4 regions of the Cobetia sp. Ld8 genome follow, and region 2 is predicted to be linked to each of the others. Evidence: predicted binding sites of a transcription regulator. Region 2 holds the regulator's gene; each other region holds the start of a gene.
The links. Region 2 encodes FNR, which switches genes on or off when oxygen is low (the NO sensors DNR and NnrR bind a similar motif). Its sites were predicted from a motif close to TTGATNTANATCAA; they were not measured.
Positions count from the first base shown of each region.

Region 1: ACJJV2_RS05945 (cytochrome ubiquinol oxidase subunit I) is a predicted target of FNR. The motif match lies at 2,940-2,953, and genes of this name have one in related genera.
Region 3: adhP (alcohol dehydrogenase AdhP) is a predicted target of FNR. The motif match lies at 3,384-3,397, and genes of this name have one in related genera.
Region 4: ACJJV2_RS11600 (OmpW/AlkL family protein) is a predicted target of FNR. The motif match lies at 2,032-2,045, and genes of this name have one in related genera.

Region 1 is NZ_JBISHF010000007.1:221,925-227,292, reverse strand. Features, by position in the region: gene urtA (urea ABC transporter substrate-binding protein) at 1-646, opposite strand, end outside; gene ACJJV2_RS05950 (PLP-dependent aminotransferase family protein) at 1,209-2,630, shown strand; gene ACJJV2_RS05945 (cytochrome ubiquinol oxidase subunit I) at 3,179-4,594, shown strand; gene cydB (cytochrome d ubiquinol oxidase subunit II) at 4,612-5,368, shown strand, end outside.
Region 2 is NZ_JBISHF010000008.1:1,114,129-1,119,496, reverse strand. Features, by position in the region: gene ACJJV2_RS15625 (fatty acid cis/trans isomerase) at 1-2,177, shown strand, start outside; gene fnr (fumarate/nitrate reduction transcriptional regulator Fnr) at 2,396-3,145, opposite strand; gene ACJJV2_RS15615 (hypothetical protein) at 3,434-3,712, opposite strand; gene ACJJV2_RS15610 (cbb3-type cytochrome c oxidase subunit II) at 3,738-4,355, opposite strand; gene ACJJV2_RS15605 (cbb3-type cytochrome c oxidase subunit I) at 4,352-5,368, opposite strand, start outside.
Region 3 is NZ_JBISHF010000008.1:868,410-873,777, forward strand. Features, by position in the region: gene ACJJV2_RS14625 (sulfite exporter TauE/SafE family protein) at 1-190, shown strand, start outside; gene ACJJV2_RS14630 (DOPA 4,5-dioxygenase family protein) at 306-647, shown strand; gene ACJJV2_RS14635 (CreA family protein) at 762-1,253, shown strand; gene ACJJV2_RS14640 (pyridoxamine 5'-phosphate oxidase family protein) at 1,445-1,936, shown strand; gene adhP (alcohol dehydrogenase AdhP) at 2,111-3,139, opposite strand; gene ACJJV2_RS14650 (aldehyde dehydrogenase family protein) at 3,495-5,015, opposite strand.
Region 4 is NZ_JBISHF010000008.1:151,893-157,260, forward strand. Features, by position in the region: gene ACJJV2_RS11590 (lipopolysaccharide kinase InaA family protein) at 1-860, shown strand, start outside; gene ACJJV2_RS11595 (OmpW family outer membrane protein) at 1,222-1,815, shown strand; gene ACJJV2_RS11600 (OmpW/AlkL family protein) at 2,159-2,908, shown strand; gene ACJJV2_RS11605 (DMT family transporter) at 3,040-4,050, opposite strand; gene ACJJV2_RS11610 (PLP-dependent aminotransferase family protein) at 4,207-5,368, shown strand, end outside.

The sequences.
Region 1 (5,368 bases), on a different contig from region 2:
TCTTGCCGGCACTGCCGAAGGACTTGATGTCCGAGACGATGGACTGCCAGTTGGAATGGCCGAAGGGGGTGTAATTGACCATCACATCCGCGTCCGCCACGCCCTTCGACTTGAGGTAGGCGGCCAGGATCTTGTTGGTGGTACGCGGATAGACATAATCCGTGCCCGCCAGCACCCAGCGCTCCACGCCCACGTCGTTCATCAGGTAATCCACTGCCGGAATCGCCTGCTGATTGGGCGCCGCTCCGGTGTAGAAGACGTTCTCCGAGGACTCCTCGCCCTCATACTGCACCGGATAGAACAGCAGGCCGTTGAGCTCCTCGACCACCGGCAGCACCGACTTGCGCGAGACGGACGTCCAGCTGCCGAAGATCACGTCGACCTTGTCCTGCGCCAGCAGCTCACGCGCCTTCTCGGCGAACAGCGGCCAGTTGGAGGCCGGGTCGACCACGACAGGCTCCAGCTTGCGTCCCAGCAGCCCGCCCTGCTCGTTCTGCTTCTCGATCAGCATCAGCATGGTGTCTTTCAGTGTCGATTCACTGATCGCCATGGTGCCGGACAGTGAATGCAGGATGCCGACCTTGATCGGCCCCTCTTCTGCCTGGGCGACATTGGCCAGCGAGAAACCGACACAGGCGGATAGCATTGCGGCAGCGATTTTCTTGTTCACGACATTCCCTCGTGTCTTGTTGTACTTGTTGTCCCGGCTGAGGTAGTGCAATCGATGTGCCAGCCACACACTGACGCCGCCGGCCAACGGCCAGACAAGAATGCGCCAGCGGTGAGATAGAAGAGAGACGGGCAGAGAGGCGGGCACAAAGACAGGGAGAAAGACTGGGCAAAAACAGTGGAAAGACCGAGAAAGGATGAAGAGACGCTGGAGACATGATGAGAGCACAGCGACATTGCTCAAGCGCAGCACTGCACCAGAATGACGCACCCATCACCGACCCTCGCCCTGCCTTGCACCAGACAGGTGAGAAGAGCGCAGGGCGTGGCGCTGTGCGTGGTGCAGGGCGTGGCGCTCACCGCCGACAGAGCCCCCATCAGTCCGAACGAAAGCGATGGAGGCTGGTGAGATTGGTGCATCCACTACGACGCCCCATAGGTCACGGCCTATCGACACTGCGGTATCCTTGCCCTCTCTCTTGCTCTCTCTTGCTCTTGCCCTCTCCCTTTCACTCTTCCACCCCGTCAGGAAATCCCCCATGAAGCGTTATGAACGCTTTGCCGCCGAGATATCCAACCTGATTCGTACCGGCATTCTCGCGCCGGGTGAGCGCGTGCCGTCGGTGCGTCAGGCCAGCAAGGCGCATGGCATCAGCCCCTCTACCGTCTTTCAGGCGTATTACCTGCTGGAGAATCAGGGCCTGATCAGTGCGCGGCCGCGCTCGGGGTATTTCGTGCGTGACAATGCCTCGCGGATACTCGATGAGCCGCATGTCGCCCTGCAGCAGCAAGCCCCTTCCGATGTCGCCGTCAGTGAGCTGGTGTTCTCGGTGCTGGGCTCACTGCGCGACAACGAGACCGTCCCCTTCGGCTCTGCCTTCCCGAGCCCGGAGCTCTTCCCGCTCGCGCGGCTTGCGACCAGCATGACGCGCGGGCTGCGCCAGCTGTCATCGCATGCCGTGATCTCCGACATGACCACTGGCCATCCTGACCTGTGCCGACAGATCGCTCAGCGCTACATGGTCAACGGCATGCAGCTGCCGACGGAGGAGCTGGTGATCACCAATGGCGCCATGGAGGCGCTCAACCTCGGCCTGCAATGTGTCACCCAGCTCGGGGACCTTGTCGCCATCGAGGCGCCGGCCTTCTATGCCACGCTTCAGGTGCTTGAGCGGCTCAAGCTGCGCGCGGTGGAAATTCCGGTACACCCGCGCGACGGGATTGATCTCGAAGTGCTCGAGAATCGTCTGGAGACGCTGCCCATCAAGGCCTGCTGGTTCATGAGCCATCTGCAGAATCCGCTGGGGGCCAGCCTGAGCGATGCGCGCAAGGCCCAACTGTATGCGCTGCTCTGCCGTCATCAGTTGCCGATGCTGGAAGATGATGTCTACGCGGAGCTGTATTTCGATCAACGTGCCGAGGTGTCGCCCCCGCAGCCCGTCAAGGCGCTGGATGTCGAGGGTCTGGTAATGCACTGCGGGTCATTCTCCAAGTGCCTGGCACCGGGCTATCGGGTGGGCTGGATATCCGCGGGGCGGCATACCCGGGAGATTTCGCGCCTCAAGCTGATGACGACCATCTCGCCATCGCTGCCTGCCCAGGTGGCCCTGGCCGACTACCTTCAGCACGGCGGCTACGACCGCCACCTGCGCAAGCTACGTCTGGCGCTCGAGACCCAGCAGACGGCCATGCTGGCAGCCATTGATCGCTACTTCCCCGCAGACACCCGCGTTACCCATCCCCACGGGGGCTACTTCCTGTGGTGCGAGCTTCCCGAGCACATCGACTCGCTGGCCCTGTTTCAGCAGGCGCTGGCCCACGGCATCAGCCTGGCACCGGGGCCCATCTTCTCTGCCACCCAGGGCTTCAAGCATTGCATTCGCTTGAGCTACGGCCACCCGTGGGATGCGGCGTCAGAGCGCGCCATGCAGACATTGGGTGAATTGCTCAAGGCAGCCTGAAACACGGACCGCTCAGACGAGATGCGAGATGCGAGATGCGCCTTGAGTATGTGCGCGCAAATGCCGCAGCCCTTGCGGCCGCCTTGCCACACAGTCTTCACGCGTTATCCGCGGGGGCGAAAACAGCCCTTTTGCGGCGCATGTCACTCGCGCGACAGCCGCTTGCCACGCCTGGATGTCGCAGCTTGTTGCGCATCTTGATTGCATAACCAGATGTCGCACGCGTGCCCCTTAAGGAAGCGCCAGAGCCCGCCATGGCGGGGCCTGCCGCCAAGGGCGATACGACAAGCACCTGATCCCGTCATGGTGCTGACGTGAATCAGAGTGCGCCCCCCTGCTCGGCTCGCCTTGCTGGCTTCTCGCCATACCACTTGGCTTGCCGGCTGACTGGCTCACGGGCATTTAACGACTGACCAAGATTCAGCTCGCAACTGATATGGTTTTTTCTCGCACAACTGAGCCTGTTATGGCTTCCGGTGGCTCCCTAGAGTAGCGGCGAAGATTCAGGCAGGGCCGTCCCCCTTGCCGCCTACTCAGGAGACATTGCCATGTTCGGCACCGAGGCCATCGACCTGGCCAGGATACAGTTCGCCTTCACCATCTCGTTTCACATCATCTTCCCGGCCATCACCATTGGCCTCGCCAGCTATCTGGCGGTGCTGGAAGGCATGTGGTTGAAGACAGGCACACAGGTCTACCGCAACCTCTATCATTTCTGGTCGAAGATATTCGCGGTCAACTTCGCGATGGGCGTGGTGTCAGGGCTGGTCATGGCCTACCAGTTCGGCACGCATTGGAGCGGTTTCTCGGCCTTTGCCGGCAGCGTGACCGGACCACTGCTGACCTATGAAGTACTGACCGCCTTCTTCCTCGAAGCCGGCTTCCTCGGCGTGATGCTGTTTGGCTGGAATCGCGTCGGCCGCGGCCTGCACTTCTTCTCGACCTGCATGGTCGCGCTCGGCACCCTGGTCTCGATGTTCTGGATCCTGTCCTCCAACAGCTGGATGCAGACCCCTCAGGGGCATGAGGTCATCGATGGCATCGTCGTGCCGGTCGACTGGTTCGCGATCGTCTTCAACCCCTCCTTCCCCTATCGCCTGGCCCACATGGCACTGGCCTCCTTCCTGAGCACCTCGCTGTTCGTCGCTGCCTCCGCCGCCTGGTTGCTGCTCAAGAAACGCGACACCCCGGAAGTGCGCAAGATGCTGGTCATGGCGGTGCTGATGTTGATGGTGACCGCCCCGCTGCAGGCCTTCGTCGGCGACATGCATGGCCTGAATACGCTCAAGCACCAACCGGCCAAGATCGCGGCCATCGAAGGCCATTGGGACAACAGCCATGGGGAACCGACGCCGTTGATCCTGTTCGGTGTGCCCGACATGCAACGCGAAGAGACGCGCTTCGCGCTCGAGATTCCGGCTCTCGGCAGCCTGCTGTTGATGCATGACATCGACAAGCAGGTACCGGCGCTCAAGGACTTCCCCGCCGCGGACCGCCCCAATTCGACCGTCGTGTTCTGGAGCTTCCGTCTGATGGTCGGCCTGGGTCTTGCGATGATTCTGCTCGGCCTCTCCGGTGTCTATCTGGCTCGCAAGGGCAGGCTCTTCACCTCGCGGCGCTGGCTGAGGCTGGCCGTCGCCATGGGGCCGGCCGGTCTGATCGCGATACTCGCGGGCTGGTTCACCACCGAAGTCGGCCGCCAGCCGTGGGTGATCTACGGCTTGATGAGAACGGAAGATGCCGTCTCTGCCCACAGCGCCGTTCACCTCAGCATCAGCCTGACAGCCTTTGTCACGGTCTACTTCATCGTCTTCGGCACGGGGATCAACTACATCTTCAAGCTGATCAAGAAAGGGCCTGAGGTTGATGACAGCCACGCCCCCAGCGGCGGCCCCGGCAAGCCGCGCACACCTTCCCGCCCACTGTCGGCCATCGAGGAATCTCTCGACGGCACCACTCACTGACCGGAGCGATGAACGCTATGGGTATCGACCTTTCTGTCATCTGGGCGGGCATCATCCTGTTCGGCCTGATGATGTACGTGATCATGGACGGCTTTGATCTGGGCATCGGCATTCTCTTCCCGTGGGTGGAGGAAAAGGTGGACCGCGATGTGATGATGAATACCGTGGCGCCCGTGTGGGATGGCAACGAGACATGGCTGGTGCTGGGCGGCGCGGGGCTGTTCGCGGCCTTCCCGCTGGCCTACGCCGTCTTGCTGGAAGCCCTGAGCATTCCTCTTGTCGCCATGTTGATCGGCCTCATCTTCCGCGGTGTCGCCTTCGAATTTCGCTTCAAGGCCTCGGACGCGAGCCGCCACTGGTGGGACAAGGCCTTCGTGGGTGGCTCGGTGCTGGCCACCTTCAGTCAAGGCGTCGCACTGGGAGGCTACATCCAGGGCATCGCCTTCGATGGGGTTCACTTCAGCGGCGGTTCGCTGGACTGGTTGTCACCCTTCCCGCTGTTCTGCGGTGTGGCGCTGCTGTTCACCTATGCATTGCTCGGCAGCACCTGGCTGATCATGAAGACCGAAGGCATTCTCCAAGCGCGCATGTTTGCCCTGACGCGCCCGCTGACGCTGTGGGTATTGATCATGATCGCGGCCGTCAGTCTGTGGACACCGCTGGCGCACCCCGCCATCGCCGAGCGCTGGTTCACGCTGCCGCAGCTGTTCTGGTTCCTGCCGGTGCCAGTGCTGGTCGTGCTGGCAGGTTATGCGCTGATCCGCGCCGTCGCCC
Region 2 (5,368 bases):
TGGCGGCCAATCTGACGCGCATGTTCGAGGACGCGGACACCACCGAGCAGTGGCGCAACATGGACTTCTCGCCGGTGCTCAATGAGCGCTTCGACTCTCCGGCCGCCAATCTGGAGGGCAGTGTGCTGTTCCGTGCGCTCAGCCAGAAGCGCAAGGCGCCGCTGCCGGTGACGGAAGATGGCCTGCTGCCGGAAGACCGCTTCGACCTGTCGCTCAATCGCAGTCAGGTGTGTGCCCCCGTCGAGGGCTACGACAAGTTCACCGAAGACCATCCTGACTGGGGCATGCCCTACGCCCTGCCACAGGTCAGCGATGAAGAGCACCGCACGCTGGTGAACTGGCTGGCCAAGGGTGGCGCGATGACGGGCCCGGCACCGCTGCCCCAGGCGCTGATGCCGCATATCGAGCAGGCCGAGCGCTTCTTCAATGGCGACAGCCTCAAGCAGCGCCTGATGAATCGCTATATCTACGAGCATCTCTTCCTGAGCCATGTGTATTTCCCGGACATCAAGGGCGCGGATGGACGGCCGATCTTCTTCAAACTGGTGCGTTCCAGCACCCCGCCGGGCGAGCCGATCAATCGCATCTCCACGCGCCGCCCCTACGATGCCCCCTATGCCTCCTACACCGCCGATGAGCGCGCGAGCATGCCTCATGATGAGGCCAGGCGCCCGCGGGTCTATTACCGTCTGTGGCAGGAGCGCGCGACGATCCTGGCCAAGAATCATCTGCCCTATGCGCTCAATGATGCTCGCTTCAAGCGCTGGCAGGCGCTGTTCCTGACACCGGATTACCCGGTGGATTACCTGCCGGATTACGACCTCAAGACGGCCTCGAATCCTTTCCTGACCTTCGAGGCCATTCCGGCCGAGTCACGCTATCGCTTCATGCTGGATGAGTCGCAGAACACCATCATGGGCTTCATCAAGGGGCCGGTCTGTCGCGGGCAGGTCGCGGTGGATGTGATCAATGATCACTTCTGGGTCGGTTTCACTGACCCGAAGATGTTCAGCCACCCGGAAGTGGAACGCACCCTGGCCGAGGAAGGAAAGAATCTCAGCCTGCCCGCCGAGCAGAGCAGCAATGCGTTGCCGATCAGCTCCTGGGTCAAGTTCGAGAGCAAGCAGACCGCCTATCTCAAGGCCAAGCAGCGCCTGATGTCCCAGGCCTATCTCGATGGCGATCTGCGCCTGGATGAGCGAGTGCTGTGGGACGGCAGCGGCTGGGCTGAGGGCCCCGGCCAGGGGCGCAACCCCAACGCGGCCCTGACCATCTATCGCCACTTCGACAATGCGGCGGTGATGAAGGGGCTGGTCGGTGGCGTGCCCAAGACGGGCTGGATCATCGATTACCCGATGCTGGAGCGCATCCACTACCTGCTGGTCGCCGGCTTCGATGTCTATGGCAATCTCGGCCATCAGCTGGTCACCCGTCTGTACATGGACTTCCTGCGCATGGAAGGCGAGAACAACCTGCTGGTGCTGTTGCCGGCAGGCGAGCGCCAGGCGGTGCACGACAGCTGGTATCGCGACGTCAGCCCCGGCCTTGGCGAGCTGCTGTTCAAGAAGCCGCCGCAGTTCGATGCGCCCAGTGGCATCGTCTGGACACCGCAGGAGCTGTCATCACCGGACCAGGCGCGCCTTGGGCTGATGCGGCGCATGCAGGAGCGCCTCGCGCCAGAACTCGGCCATGAGCGCAGCCTGAGCAATGTCGAGGACGAGCACGTGCGACATGAGCTGCAGGCCCTCGCTGCGGTGCAGGGAGTCTCGGCCAGCCTGATGCCTGAGGTGACGATCGTCGCGCTGGAGGATGGCACTGATGACTCGCCGCGCCTTTACAGCGTGCTGCGCAATTCCGCCCACGCCAACATCACCAGCCTGTTCGATGAGGAGAAAAATCGCCGTCCTGAGGAAGACACTCTCGATGTCTTGCGGGGCGTGGCGGGCGATTACCCGAATGCCTTCTGGCGTCTGACGCCTGACACCCTGACGGGGCTGGCAGAGCGGGTGGCGGCACTCGAGACCGAAGAGGACTATCGCGCCCTGCAGGCCGATATCGGGGTGCGCCGGACTGATCCGCGCTTCTGGGAGTTCTCCGACAGCGTGCTGCGCACCAACTATGCTGATCGCCCTGTCGAAGCGGGCCTGCTGGACTATAACCGCCTCGAGAACCGCTGATCGCCAGCGAAGGCCGAGACAAGGCCTATTGTCATGACTGTCTGGGCTGCCAAGACTGTCAGGGTTGTCAGGACTGTCATGACGACTGGCCTGACAGAAAGAAGAAGCCCGCCACGCAAATTGCGTGGCGGGCTTCTGTCTTGTGTGGTGCCGACATGGCGCCCTGGCGGCGGATCAGCGCAGTATCGCTCAGCGTGATGTGCTGTCAGCAGGCGTCATCAGCGACCGCCCTGACACTCGCCTTCGGCCAGTTCGATCAGGCCATCCAGATGCAGGATATGCACCTCGCGGGCACGAATGTCGACCAGCCCCTGGGTCTGGAAGCGGGTCAGGATACGGCTGATGGTTTCGACGGCCAGCCCCAGATAGTTGCCGATATCGGCGCGTGCCATCGAGAGGCGGAAGCTGTACGGCGAATAGCCACGACGACGGAAGCGCTGTGACAGGTTGACCAGGAAGCTCGCCAGCCGCTCATCGGCTGTCTTGCGCGACAGCAGCATCATCATGCGGCGATCTTCGTGCAACTCCTTGCTCAGGCTCTTGAACAGCTGGGTTCTCAGCTCCGGCATCTGCTCCGAGAGCGCATTGAGGCGGTCGAAGGGAATCTCGCAGACGGTGGTGGTCTCCAGCGCCACCGCGGTGCCGGGATAGCAATTGCTGTCGATGGCATCCAGCCCGGCCAGCTCGCTGGGCAGGTAGAAGCCGGTCAGCTGCTCCATGCCGCTGTTTTCATTGGTGATCTGCTTGAGACTTCCGGAGCGCACCGTGAAGACGCAATCGAAGGCATCGCCCTGGGTGAAGAGCACTTCCCCTTTTCTGAGTGGCGCGCGACGGCGGATGATGGCGTCAAACTGGTCGATATCTTCCATGTTCAGTGCCAGTGGCAGGCACAGTGAACTCAGCGAACAGGTCTGGCAGCGGGCTTCATGGGCGCGCAAGCGGTGTGATGCCTGTGCATTGGCCGTCATGGTGACTCTCCTGAGGAATGTCACCGCTACCCCTGGGGCAGGGCAGCGGAGGGGTCTTTCGGGCGCAACGAATGGTGGGGCGGGGCCTTGTCGCCCGCCGCTACCCTGCTCAGCCGATGTGATTCGAGCGGCCAGAGTCTGAGCGCTCATCGGCTAATGCAGTGCAATTTCGTGGCGCCATAATATTAGATTTTATTAATTCATTATCCTGCCCAACCCATGGGCGTTGCAAGGTGTGTGAACTTTAGGCCTGGTTGGCCCTGCGTGACCATACCGCGACGACCTGCCTCAGCCAGCTGCGCCGAGCAGCAGGATCAGTGCGGCGGCCAGCGTCGCCAGTGCCAGTATGCCCCAGGCACGTGGCGCTGGTGTGTCAGGCTGACGTACGCCATTGATGCGATGTTCTTGCATGGGGCCATCGCCTTCGCGCTCGTCGCTGTCAGCACTTGCAGCGCGCGAAAGGCTGCCCAGTGCCAGCATGGCGAACAGCACCAGGCTGCCCAGCGTGAGGGCCAGCACCCAGAGATTCCAGAACAAGGGGAGTCCAGTTGTCTCCAGCAGATTCATGTCGTGTCTCCTGAGCGGTGTCCTGTCATGGGCCACGGCTGGCGATGTCGCTCGCGGGGGCGGCCTGCTGCAGGTAGGCGAGCAGAGCCGTGATTTCGGCAGTGCCACGCACGTCATTGGGGGCGGCGAGAATTTCGTCTTCCGCGTAGGGTACGCCCAAGCCTTGCAGGGCTCGCATGCGGGCCGCGATGCCTTCGCCGCTCAACGCCCGCTCGAACAGCCACGGGTAGGCGGGCATCGCTGAGTCCGGCACCTGACTGCGCGGGTCATTCAGATGCAGACGCTGCCAGGCATCGTCATGCTGCGCAGGCAGCTGGCTCAAATCCGTCCCCCAGCGCTCGACGCCCCACAGCGAAGGGCGGTCGTAGTAGCGCTCCCGGGCGATCGTCGCATCGCCGTGGCGCGCCGTATCGCCCGGTAGATCGCGCACCATGCGTGTGTGGCATTGCTGACAGCCCTCGCGTTGGTAGATGCGCTGGCCCTCCAGCGCCAGGGCGCTCAGCGGTTTGAGGTCTTCGGGTGCGCTGGCGAGACTGGGGTGAGCCCCGAGCGGCACCAGCTGGGCGAGGGCGCCGAGGCTCATGGTGAGCAGGCATAGTGCCGTCATCAGGCCGGCGTGACGTTCGAGCAGGACATGTCTCATGCGTAGTGCCCTCCCGAGGATGTGGCAGGGGGCGTAGTAGAGGGCGTGGCAGACTCTGATGATGCCTTGTGCGAGCCGGAGCTCAGGCGCTGGCGCTCGTGAGCGGCTTGGCGTTCGCTCTTTTGATCAGCCAGGGTGCGCGTCACGTTGAGGAGCATCAGCAGCAAGCCGAGCGCCCAGCAGGCGAGCCCGCCCAGCGAGATCATCATCGGCATGCGGGCCGCTTCCAGCACCTCGCTCAAGGTGTATAGCGGCCTGCCGTCATCTGCCAGCACATGCCACATGCTGCCTTGAAGCAGCGTGGTCGCCCAGCTGGCGGCAACGCACAGCAGGGTGCCGATGATGACCAGCAGGGCATGGGTCTTGAGCAGCGCGAGGGAGCGCATCGGGGGCAGCAGGTGATAGGCCATCACGATGGCGACTGTCGCGACCACCCCCAGGCTTGCTGCCGGCGACAGACTGTTGGCGGCACTGAAGGTCAGGGCATTGAGTGTCGGCAATGACAGCAGGCTGTATTCAAGAACCGCAAGGGCGAAGCTGACCAGAGCTGCCGCCAGCAGGCAGTTAAGCGGATCCCGGCGCAATGAGTGCCAATCCTCCTTGAGTGTCATCAGGCCATTGAGGCTGAGTGCCAGCCCCGGCGCCAGCAGCAGGATTCCCATCGCCATGCCCAGCGTCTGGCTCCAGGCCGGCAGGGCGCTCGCGAACAGCAGCGGAGCACCTCCCCATGTCACCAGCAGCACCAGCATCCAGAAGCTGGTGGTGGCCAGCCGATGCGAGTAGAGCGGCAGCCGCGAGCGGCTCGTCACCATGTGATGGAGCAAGGCAATGAGGCCGAATGCGAACATGCCACCGGGGAGTGGCCCTGCCTGCCAGCGCTGAACCAGTGCCTCGAGGCTGCCCGTGAAGAGCGGTATCGATTCCAGCAGGCCGATCGGCACGCTGAGCGAGATCAGCACATGCTGTATCAACACCAGCATCAGACCGGCGATGAAGTACCAGCAGGCCACCGG
Region 3 (5,368 bases), 250 kb from region 2:
CTACGTGGCGCTGGGCGAGATCAACCTCACCAGCCTCTCCACCTCGCTGCTGCTGGTGCCGGTGGCCTGGGCGGGGGTCAGAAGCGGCCTGTGGCTGCAATCCCGCGTCAACGAGAAGTTGTTCTTCCGCCTGATCATCATCGCGATGGCGCTGGTGGGTGTGCAGCTGATCTACAAGGCCTGGGGCTGAGAACCGCAAGGCCCATCACGCCCTGACGGCCACTGCCGCCAGCCATTGAAAACTCCCGCCACGGCCCTTGAGTCCGAGCGCTGGAAGCCCCCTTGAGAACGATCGAGACAATGCCATGACACACCACATCAGCTACTACCACGCCCATCTCTATTACACCGATGAGCAGAGCCTGGCCGCCGCTCGCGAACTGGCGGCTCAGGCCGAGCAGCGCTTCACGCTGCGCGTCGGGCGCTTCCACCAGCAGCCGGTCGGCCCGCACCCGCTGTGGAGCTGTCAGCTGTCCTTCCTGCCTGAGGAATTCGGGCGCATCATCCCGTGGCTGGCACTCAACCGTGGCTCGCTGGACATCTTCGTGCACGCCGGCACCGGCGATGACCTCTTCGATCACACCCAGGGCGTGATGTGGCTGGGCAACTCGCATACGCTGAATCTCGCTGCCTTCGCCAGCGAGTGAGACCGCGGCAAGCATTGAGCCCGCGGCAAGCATTGAGACCAGGACAATGGTTGACGCCCACCGCGGGTCTGACACGCTATCATCGCCTGACACCACTGACTCAAGGATGCCCCCATGACGCGACTGCGCCGCCTTCCCTCTCGTGCTGCCCTGCTGGGTGTGATCGCCTCAGGCCTGCTGTTGGCCGGCTGTGATGACAACGAGGTCGGGGATGTCTCGCTGGGCCTGTTCACCACCAAGGACATCAAGATCGAGAGCCTGATCGACCCCAAGGTGCCGGGCGTGACCTGCCACCTGAGCAACATCGAGGCGGACCTCGACTTCTCCGATCCCTCCGACATGAGCATCGCCTGCCGCCAGACCGGCCCGATCACGGCGGAGATGATCGCCGACATCGACACCTCCAAGAGTGGCGAGGAGGTCTATCGCAAATCCAAGAGCGTGCTGCTCAAGAGCCTCAAGATTCGCCGCATTCTGGATCGCGACTCCCAGAGCCTGCTCTATATCGCCTACAGCACCAAGGAAACCAGCGGCAGCTTCAAGCATGCACTGAGCAGCGTGCCGCTGTGGGGCAGCGACGCCTGGCAGGCACCGGCAGCGCAGTGAGTCGCCTCGGCGCCTGAATCAAGCACCGATTGATCAAGCGCTGACTCATCAAGCTCTGACTAAACAAGATCTGACTCATCAAGCGAAAGCTTCACCATCATCCCTTGAAGTTGTGGGCTGTCGCTCCAAGGTCTTGTGCAACGGCTAGCCAGCCGGATTTTCATTCGCATGACGCAAAGGAGTGACACACGATGTCGAGCCCGGAGCACAAGCAGAAGATCTGGAAGCTGATCAAGGATGTGAAGGTCGGCATGTTGGTGACGCAAGGCGATGGCGTGCCCCACGCCCGCCCGATGCATCTGGTGCAGGATGACTACGACGGCACCCTGTGGTTCTTCACCCGCGCCAGCGCCGAGAAGGTGTTCGAGGCCAGGAAGGACAGCGAGGTCTGCCTGAGCTTTTCCGATCAGGATGATGGCGTCTACGTGTCGCTGAGCGGTCATGCCAATCTGCACCGCGATCAGGGCCTGATCGACAAGTTCTGGAACCCGTTCGTGGCCGCCTGGTTCCCGGAAGGCAAGGATGACCCCGACGTCACCCTGCTGGAGATCTCGGTGCAATCCGGTGAGCACTGGAAGGCCAAGGAGAGCAAGGCCTATCAGCTCTACGAGGTGGCGCGTGCCAACCTCGACAAGGACCACACCCCGGACATGGGCGAGAACGAGAAATTCGGCACGGTGTAAGCAGAAGCCCGAGCTCGTCATGGAGAGCTCTTTGCAGTGCCCGCGTGAGAGTCAACGCACACGGCCATGCCAGACACGACAACGCCAGCCCGAGGGCTGGCGTTGTCGTGTCTGGCAGCCTGCCGTTTCCAGCAGACCTGTCATCGGTGGTGAGGATTCAGGCCAACGAACGCCTCAGGCCTTCATGTCGAGCACGATACGCCCCTCGATCTTGCCGTCGATCATGCGTCCGAAGATGTCGTTGATATCCTCGAGCCTGCCGGTCTGCACGGTGGCAGCGACCTTGCCTTCCGCGGCGAAGTCCAGCGCCTCCTGCAGGTCCTGACGCGTGCCGACGATGGAGCCACGCACCGTGATGCCATTGAGCACGGTGGAGAAGATCGGCAGCGGGAAGTCGCCCGGCGGCAGGCCGTTTAGCACCAGGGTGCCGCCACGGCGCAGCATGTTCTGGGCCTGATCGAAGGCCTTGGGCGACACCGCCGTCACCAGCGCCCCATGCGCGCCGCCGATGTCGCGCTTGATGACGCTCGCCGGGTCTTCCTTCATGGCATTGACGGTCACGGTCGCGCCCAGACGGCGGGCCAGTTCCAGCTTGGCATCATCCACATCCACCGCCGCCACGTTCAGGCCCATGGCGCGTGCATACTGCACCGCCATGTGTCCCAGCCCGCCGATGCCCGAGATCACCACCCACTGGCCGGGGCGGGTGTCGGTCATCTTGAGGCCCTTGTAGACCGTGACCCCGGCGCACAGCACCGGCGCGATCTCCACGAAGCCCACGCTGTCCGGCAGGCGGCCGACGTAGCCTGCATCCGCCAGCGTGAACTGGGCAAAGCCGCCATTCACCGAGTAGCCGGTATTCTGCTGGCTCTCGCACAGCGTCTCCCAGCCGCCCAGGCAATGCTCGCAGTGGCCGCAGGCCGAGTAGAGCCAGGGCACCCCGACACGGTCGCCTTCCTTGACGTGGGTGACACCCTCGCCCACCGCCGCGATGGTGCCGACGCCTTCATGGCCGGGAATGAACGGCGGATTGGGTTTCACCGGCCAGTCGCCATGCGCGGCGTGCAGGTCGGTATGACAGACCCCGGAGGCGGCGACATCGACCAGAATTTCGCCACGCCCCGGTCGCGGCACCGCGACCTCCTCGATCACCAGCGGTGCACCGAATTCACGTACCACGGCGGCTTTCATGCTGTTATCCATGACGTACTCCTCATCCATTGAAGACTGACGAACATTCAAGAAAGACGGACATTCAAGACAGACGAACCAGCAGAGTTGCAGCGGAGAGTTGCGCCGGTGAGTGTGGGCTTGCGCCTGCATGCGCCAGCGCCCATGCCAGCGTTTTTTCCAGCACCCAGGCCAGCGCCCATGCCAGCGTTTTTCCAGCGCCCGAGCCAGTGCAAAGCTTGCCTCTCCATTGAAACCAGACGCAGCGCTCCCTGCCCTGCGCCAGATCAAGCAATCGGATCTGGCGCGGGCATCGATGTCATTTTCTCAAGCAAGAATCGCGGGAGGCGTGCAGCACCACCAGTCGCGGTGGCGCTGCCAGACAGGCCTAGAAGAAGCCGAGCGGATTGATGTCGTAGCTGACCAGCAGGTTCTTGGTCTGCTGGTAGTGCTCCAGTGCCATCTTGTGGGTCTCGCGACCGACACCGGATTTCTTGTAGCCACCGAAGGCGGCATGGGCGGGATACTGGTGGTAGCAGTTGGTCCACACGCGACCGGCCTGGATGCCACGACCCATGCGGAAGGCGACGTTCATGTCGCGGCTCCAGACACCGGCGCCGAGACCGAATTCGGTGTCATTGGCGATGGCCAGCGCCTCGGCCTCGTCACGGAAGGTGGTGACGGCCACCACCGGCCCGAAGATCTCCTCCTGGAAGACACGCATCGAGTTGTTGCCCTTGAGCAGGGTCGGCTGGATGTAATAGCCGTTGGCCAGCTCGTTCTCCAGCTGCTCGCTGCCGCCGCCGGTGAGCACCTCGGCGCCTTCCTCGCGGGCGACATCCATGTAGGACATGATCTTGTCGAACTGCTCGCGGGAAGCCTGGGCGCCGACCTGTACGTCGGTGTCCAGCGGGTTGCCGCGCTTGATGGTCTTCACGCGCTCCATCACCCGGGCCATGAAGTCGTCGTAGATACTTTCCTGGATCAGGGCGCGTGACGGGCAGGTGCATACCTCGCCCTGATTGAAGAACGCCAGCACCAGGCCTTCGGCGGCCTTGTCGATGAACTCGGGTTCGGCATTCATGATGTCGGCGAAGTAGATGTTGGGCGACTTGCCGCCCAGCTCCACCGTAGAGGGGATGATGCTGTCGGCGGCGCACTTGAGAATGTGCGAGCCCACGGGAGTGGAGCCGGTGAAGGCGATCTTGGCGATGCGCTTGCTGGTGGCCAGCGCCTGACCGGCCTCGGCCCCGTAGCCGTTGACGATGTTGAGCACGCCCGCCGGCAGCAGGTCATTGATCAGCTCCGCGAGCACCAGAATCGAGGCCGGGGTCTGTTCCGCCGGCTTGAGCACCACGCAGTTGCCGGCCGCCAGCGCCGGGCCGAGCTTCCAGGCTGCCATCAGGATCGGGAAGTTCCACGGGATGATCTGCCCGACCACACCCAGCGGCTCATGGAAGTGATAGGAGACGGTATTGGCATCGATATCCGCCGCGGTGCCTTCCTGGGAGCGCAGGCAACCGGCGAAGTAACGGAAGTGGTCCGCCGCCAGAGGAATATCGGCGTTCAGCGTCTCGCGCACCGCCTTGCCGTTGTCCCAGGTCTCGGCGACGGCCAGCATCTCGAGGTTCTGCTCGATGCGATCCGCGATCTTGAGCAGGATGTTGGAGCGCTCCTGCACCGAGGTCTTGCCCCAGGCAGCAGCTGCCTTGTGGGCGGCGTCCAGCGCGAGGTCGATATCCTCCGCACTCGAACGCGGGATACGGCAGAAGGCCTCGCCCGTCACCGGGCTGACATTGTCGAAGTACTCACCCTTCACCGGCTCGACGAAGCGACCGCCGATATAGTTGCCGTAGATATCCTTGAACGTGACCAGCGCATCGGCGCTGCCCGGGGAGGCGTAGATCATGGCGAACTCCTGTTGGCCGGATTCACGAGTGGCGCTCGTGATCGACGGCCTGTTGTTGTCGTTGTTGCGCAGTCGTTGTCGTTACTGAGAAGTCGTTGTCGCTGCTGAGAAGTCGTTGTCGTGTCAGCGAAACGCCTAGGTTGGCTCTACTTCAGTGGCCCCGTTGGCGCTGACTCGCTGCCCGATCCATCAAGCGGTACTTGATCAGGCGACTCTCACAGTCTTGACCACCGACGCCAATCGCGACATGCCCCCATGGGCGGAGACCGTCTCATCCCTTGGGAGGAGAAAAGCGAGGAGAAACGAACACCGCCATACCGCGAAGGCCGCAAGGCACGACACCACGCCATGAC
Region 4 (5,368 bases), 960 kb from region 2:
CGCATCGCTCCCCCATTCATCCCTCTGCTGGTCACACCGCCACCACCAGCCCCAGCGCCACGGCGCCGCGCGGCCACGGCGATTACTGCGAAGCCGGCCTCGCCCGCCTGCTGGAGCAGCACGACCTCAATAGCTTCGATGCCCTGTGGCAAGTGGCAGCCCACGACGTCGACGCGCCGAATCGTGAACGCGGCGGCGTCTCGACGGTTTCGCTGCTGACGCTCGAGGATAAGGACGGCAACAGCCATCGCCTCTATCTCAAACGCCAGACCAACCACCTGGGCCGCAGCCTGGCACGCCCGCTGGGCGAGCCGACCTTCTCTCGCGAATGGCGTGCCATCCGTCACTATCACGCGCTGGGAATACCGGCAGTGGACGCCGGCTGGTACGGCGAGCGGCGCGCAGGCCGGGAATGGCGCGCCATCCTGATCACCTTCGATCTCGCCGGGCGCGATGATCTGGATCACTGGCATGAACGCTGGTCAGAGCTCGACGCGGGCATGCGCTCTCAGGTGATCACCGCCAGCGCCCGCCTCGTTCGCGAGATTCATCAGGCTGGCCTGATGCATGGCTGCCTGTTCCCCAAGCACCTCTTCCTGAGTCGCCCGCCGAGTGAGTCGCCGGACAGCACCTGGCAGATGGACGCCGTCATCATCGACCTCGAGAAGACGCGCCGCTTCGTGCTGCGCCGCCACGAGTGCCTGCGCGATCTCTACGTGCTGTGGCGCCGCCTGAAGGGCTGGCAGCACGATGAATGGCGACAATTTCTTGCCGTCTATCGCGATGCGGATGCGCAGAGCGCCGAGGTCAGTCAGTGGCTGAAAGAGCTGGAAGCACGCGCCGCACGCAAGCGTCGCTGAGCCTGCAGAGGCCGGTGACGGCCTTTGGCGTAGTAAACACTAACCTCGCGCACGGTATGCGACCAAGGTCTTGGTCACCTTGCGCGAGGATGAATGGGGGTGTCGCTCAAATGCGTCATTGCAAGTCTCACTCATGAGACATTAAACTTCCCTGAAATAATCGATAACATCCGCTAACAGGACGCCTAATAAGTTTTCAAACAACGTTCTAAAAAAATGCTTGCCAAACAGAACGCTGTTTTTTATAGTTTGCAGCGTCCCCTGATCGACGCAGCCACGCAGAGCACACGGCCCAAGCCGTAGGGTAGCGAGGCACTGCTGACAGGCAGCTTACGAAGCCAAGCTTCAAGGAGAATTACACATGAAAGCTATCAAGATCCTGACCGCTACTGTTATCGCCGGCACCATGGCTATGGGCGCACAATCCGCCATGGCATATGGCAAGGGTGATACCTTCCTGCGCGGTGGCGTTGCCAAGGTAGACGGCAAGAGCAACAACGGCAACGGTCTGATCGCCAAGGACGAGTCTGGCTTCGCCGGTTCAGTGGGCTACATGTTCCACGACAACCTGGCCATCGCCCTGCAGTCCACTGAAGAATTCAGCACTGACTGGAAAAACAGCGCCGGTGGTTTCGATCAGATGCCGATCAACCTGATGCTGCAGTACTACCCGCTGGGCGGTACTGAAGCCCGCGTCCAGCCGTACGCTGGTGTCGGCCTGAACTACACCCACTTCTCCGGTGAGTCTGCCGGTGGCCAGAGCATGGACATCGATGACAGCTACGGCGCCGCTGCCGAGCTGGGTGTGGACCTCAAGATCACCGAAGCCTGGGCCGTCAACGGCTTCGCTCGTTACGCCGACGTCAAGGCCGATACCAAGATCGCCGGTCAGGACGTGAACGACACCGAGCTGGACCCGGTCACTGTCGGTGCCGGTGTCACCTACCGCTTCTAAGTCCTTGCACGAGGCGTGAACATGCCTCCAGCGAGTACCTGGCAAGCCGTGTGATGCCGCGTCATGAAAACGTCAGTGATGGAGCTCGGCAACGCCGAGCCGTCCAGGCGCCAGATGGGCATCACACACAAACGCCGCAGACCTTCGGGTCTGCGGCGTTTTCGTTGTGGGCAGCCAACGGCTACATGGCCGATCTTCGCCGGCGCGGCGCAGAAATTGACCTGGATCAACCACGTCCCTGACCAAGCAAGAACGCCCGTAAACTCTTGCCCCAGATCAAATTTCTCGAAATTCGGCTACCTAGAATGGGGGCATTGTTTCCCGCCATCCTTCAGGAGCCATCATGTCCGACGTCGTCACTCGCTCAGCCTCCCTCCCCGCGCACCTGACTTCGCGTAGCCCGCGCTCTGCAGCACGCCCGTGGCAGCTTCTGGCACTGGCAGGCCTCACCAGCCTCGCGACTCTCGGCGCCGCACCGGCCATGGCCGCCGACTCGCTGAATGCCAGCTCTCACAGCTCTCGCAACTCTCTCAGCTCTCTCAACTACGGCGCCGGGCAGTTCTGGACGCGAGCGGGTGTTGCCAAGGTCTCGCCGAAGAGTGACAACGGTCGCATCGATGCCATCGGCGCCGACGTGGATGTCGATGATGACAGCGCCTTTGCCTTCACTCTCGGTTATCGCTTCACCGACACCTTCGGTATCGAGCTGCTGGCGGCGCAGGACTTCGACCACGACATCTCGCTCAATGGTCAGAAAGCCGGTTCCGTCGATCACCTGCCGCCGACCCTGACACTGCAGTACTACCCGCTTGGCGGACGTGAATCGCGCATCCAGCCGTACATCGGCGCAGGCGTCAATTACACCCACTTCTCCGACGAAACCCTCGACGATGGCACCAAGCTCGAGATGGATGACAGCTGGGGCGCGGCCGCACAGATCGGCGTCGATCTGGTGATCAACGAGCACTGGGCGGCCAACGTCGCCGCCTGGTATCTGGATATCGATTCCGATGTCACCGTAGCGGGCAGCATCAACGACAAGGTCGAGATCGACCCCATCGTGACCATGGCCGGGATCAGCTACCGCTTCTGATCAGCCACTTCCTGGCTAGCGCTTCTGACTGGCCAGAAACGACAACGCCCCGCCAACCCATCTCGGGCCGGCGGGGCGTTGCGCTTGGTACTGTGTGCGCTGTGCGTTGTGAGTTGTGCGCTCGGCACGCCTCAGCGCGAGGCGGCTTGCCCACTGTTCGTCGTTGCCGAAGCCTTGGAAGTTGCTGAAGCTGTTGAGGTTGAGGGCGCTGAGGGCGTTGAGGGAGTTGAAGGCGAAGGCGGCGTGGCGTCCTCCGCCGGCGCCTTGCTCACCTTGCCCGGACGCGGGCGGTCCAGTACCAGTCCCAGCACCACCAGTGCGGCGCCCGCCACCATCAGCGCGGTCCACTGCTCGTCGAACAGCCACCATGCCATCAGCGCGGCACACGGCGGCACCAGGAAGAAGGTGCGCGCGACCTGATGGGCCTCGCCCCGCTCCAGCATCAGCATCAGCAGCCAGATGGCACCGACCGAGATGGCGATTACCAGCCAGGCCATGGTCAGCAGCAGACGCGGCGTGGGGTCAAAGGCAAAGCTGCCGACACTGGTCGCGGCGACGACGAACACCGCGCCCGCACCGAGATACTGGAACATCAGCCCCTCGACCAGCCCCATGCGCCCGGAGACCCGCTTCTGCCACAGTGTCGAGCTGGACACGCCGATCAGCGCCACCAGGCACCAGACGAGCCCGATCAGCGGCCACTCCAGGGTGCCCGCGCCGTCCTTGGCAAGCCCTGCCCCCAGCACCAGACTGACGCCAATGGCGCCACAGCCAAGCCCCGCCCACTGCTTGGCCCCCAGCCGCACGCCGAACAACGGCAGTGACAAGGCCGCCGTCACCAGTGGATGCAGGCTGACCAGCAGCGCCGTCAGGCCCGCCGGCAGCCCCGCCTTGACCGCCGCGAACACGCCGCCCAGATAGGCGCCATGCAACAGCATGCCAATGCCCATCTGCGCCAGACGGTCGTTGCGCCGGCCCCACTGACGCGGCTTGCGGCGCAGCCACAGAATCAACCCCAGCACCGGCAGCACCAGCAGGCTGCGCACCAGCAGCAAGGTGAAGGGCTCAGCGTCCAGGGTACCGAAGCGCGCGGCGATGAAGCCGCTGGCGAACAGAAACACGAAGCAAAGTGGCATCCACATCACGCAGACTCCAGCGAGAGAAATGACAAGCGGTCGGCCCATAGGCAGGTGCAGGACGTGCACCGACGGGACCACGACATGAGCCTTCAGCTTGCCGCGAACCCTCAAGGGGGCACAAGATACAGATAATCACCAATTCAAGGGGTACAGACAGGCATGTCATCCGCCGAGCACGCTTCGTCCGCCAGCCGCCCTTCGCTTGCCGGCCCCGCCATCAACTCAACCACCAGCTCAGGCGCCACAGCCGCGACGCTGCCGCGCTATCAGCAGTTGGTCGAGCGACTCAAGGCCCAGATGGCGACGGGCAAACTGAGCGCAGGACAGCGCCTGCCTTCGCTCAGGCGGCAGGCGGCGCAGTCGGGGCTCGGCCTCAACAGCGTGATTCGTGCCTATGGCGAGCTGGAAGCGGCGGGCCTGATCATCGCCGAACCGCGTGCCGGCTATCGGGTCGCGCCAGCGACGCAGGCTGCTCACGATACGAATGACCTGAATGCCAGCTCACAGACCAGGCCGGCTTCATCTCGCCACCCCGGCGAGACGCAACACGGGCAGCGGGAGTCACATCACAGACCGCGCGCCATCACCACACTCACCATCAGTGACCCGGCCTGGCAGGCGATGGCGAATGCCAGTGATCCGCGCCTGGCGCCGTTGGGTGCCGCTCACCCGGAGCTGGACGCCCCCGCCGTGCGTCGCCTGTATCGTCTGGCGCGCACTCAGCTCGGGGCGCATGCCCAGCATCCCAGCGCCTATGCCCTGCCGCCGGGCTCAAGCGCGCTGCGCACTGCCATCGCCCAGCACCTCAGCCACCACGGTCATCCCTGTGACAGCGACGCCCTGTTGATCAGTCAGGGGGCGCAGCATGGCATGTCACTGCTGCTCGGCCAGCTGCGGGCCGCCAAGGGCCGCTGCCGGGTCGGCGTCGAAGCGCCGGGCTATTTCGGCATCGTGGCCGCCATCGAAGCCCAGGGCCATCAGGCGATCGCCATCCCTGCCCGCGCGCACCAGGGACTGGATGTCGCGGCGCTCGAGCGACTGCTCGAACGTCATGATGACAAGACGCCCACCCTGACGCTGGATGCCCTGATCGTGACCGCGGATGGCCACAATCCCCTGGGCGGACAGCTGAGCACGCCAGATCGCCACCGCCTGTTGGCACTGGCGGCACGCCACGCCATCCTGCTGGTCGAGAACACCACCTTTGCCGAGCTGAGCTTCGATACCCGCCATCCGTGGCTGGCCGACCTCGCCCACCGCCATGCCGACAGGCCGATGCCTGCGCTGATCAGTCTCGGATCATTTTCCAAGACGCTGGACC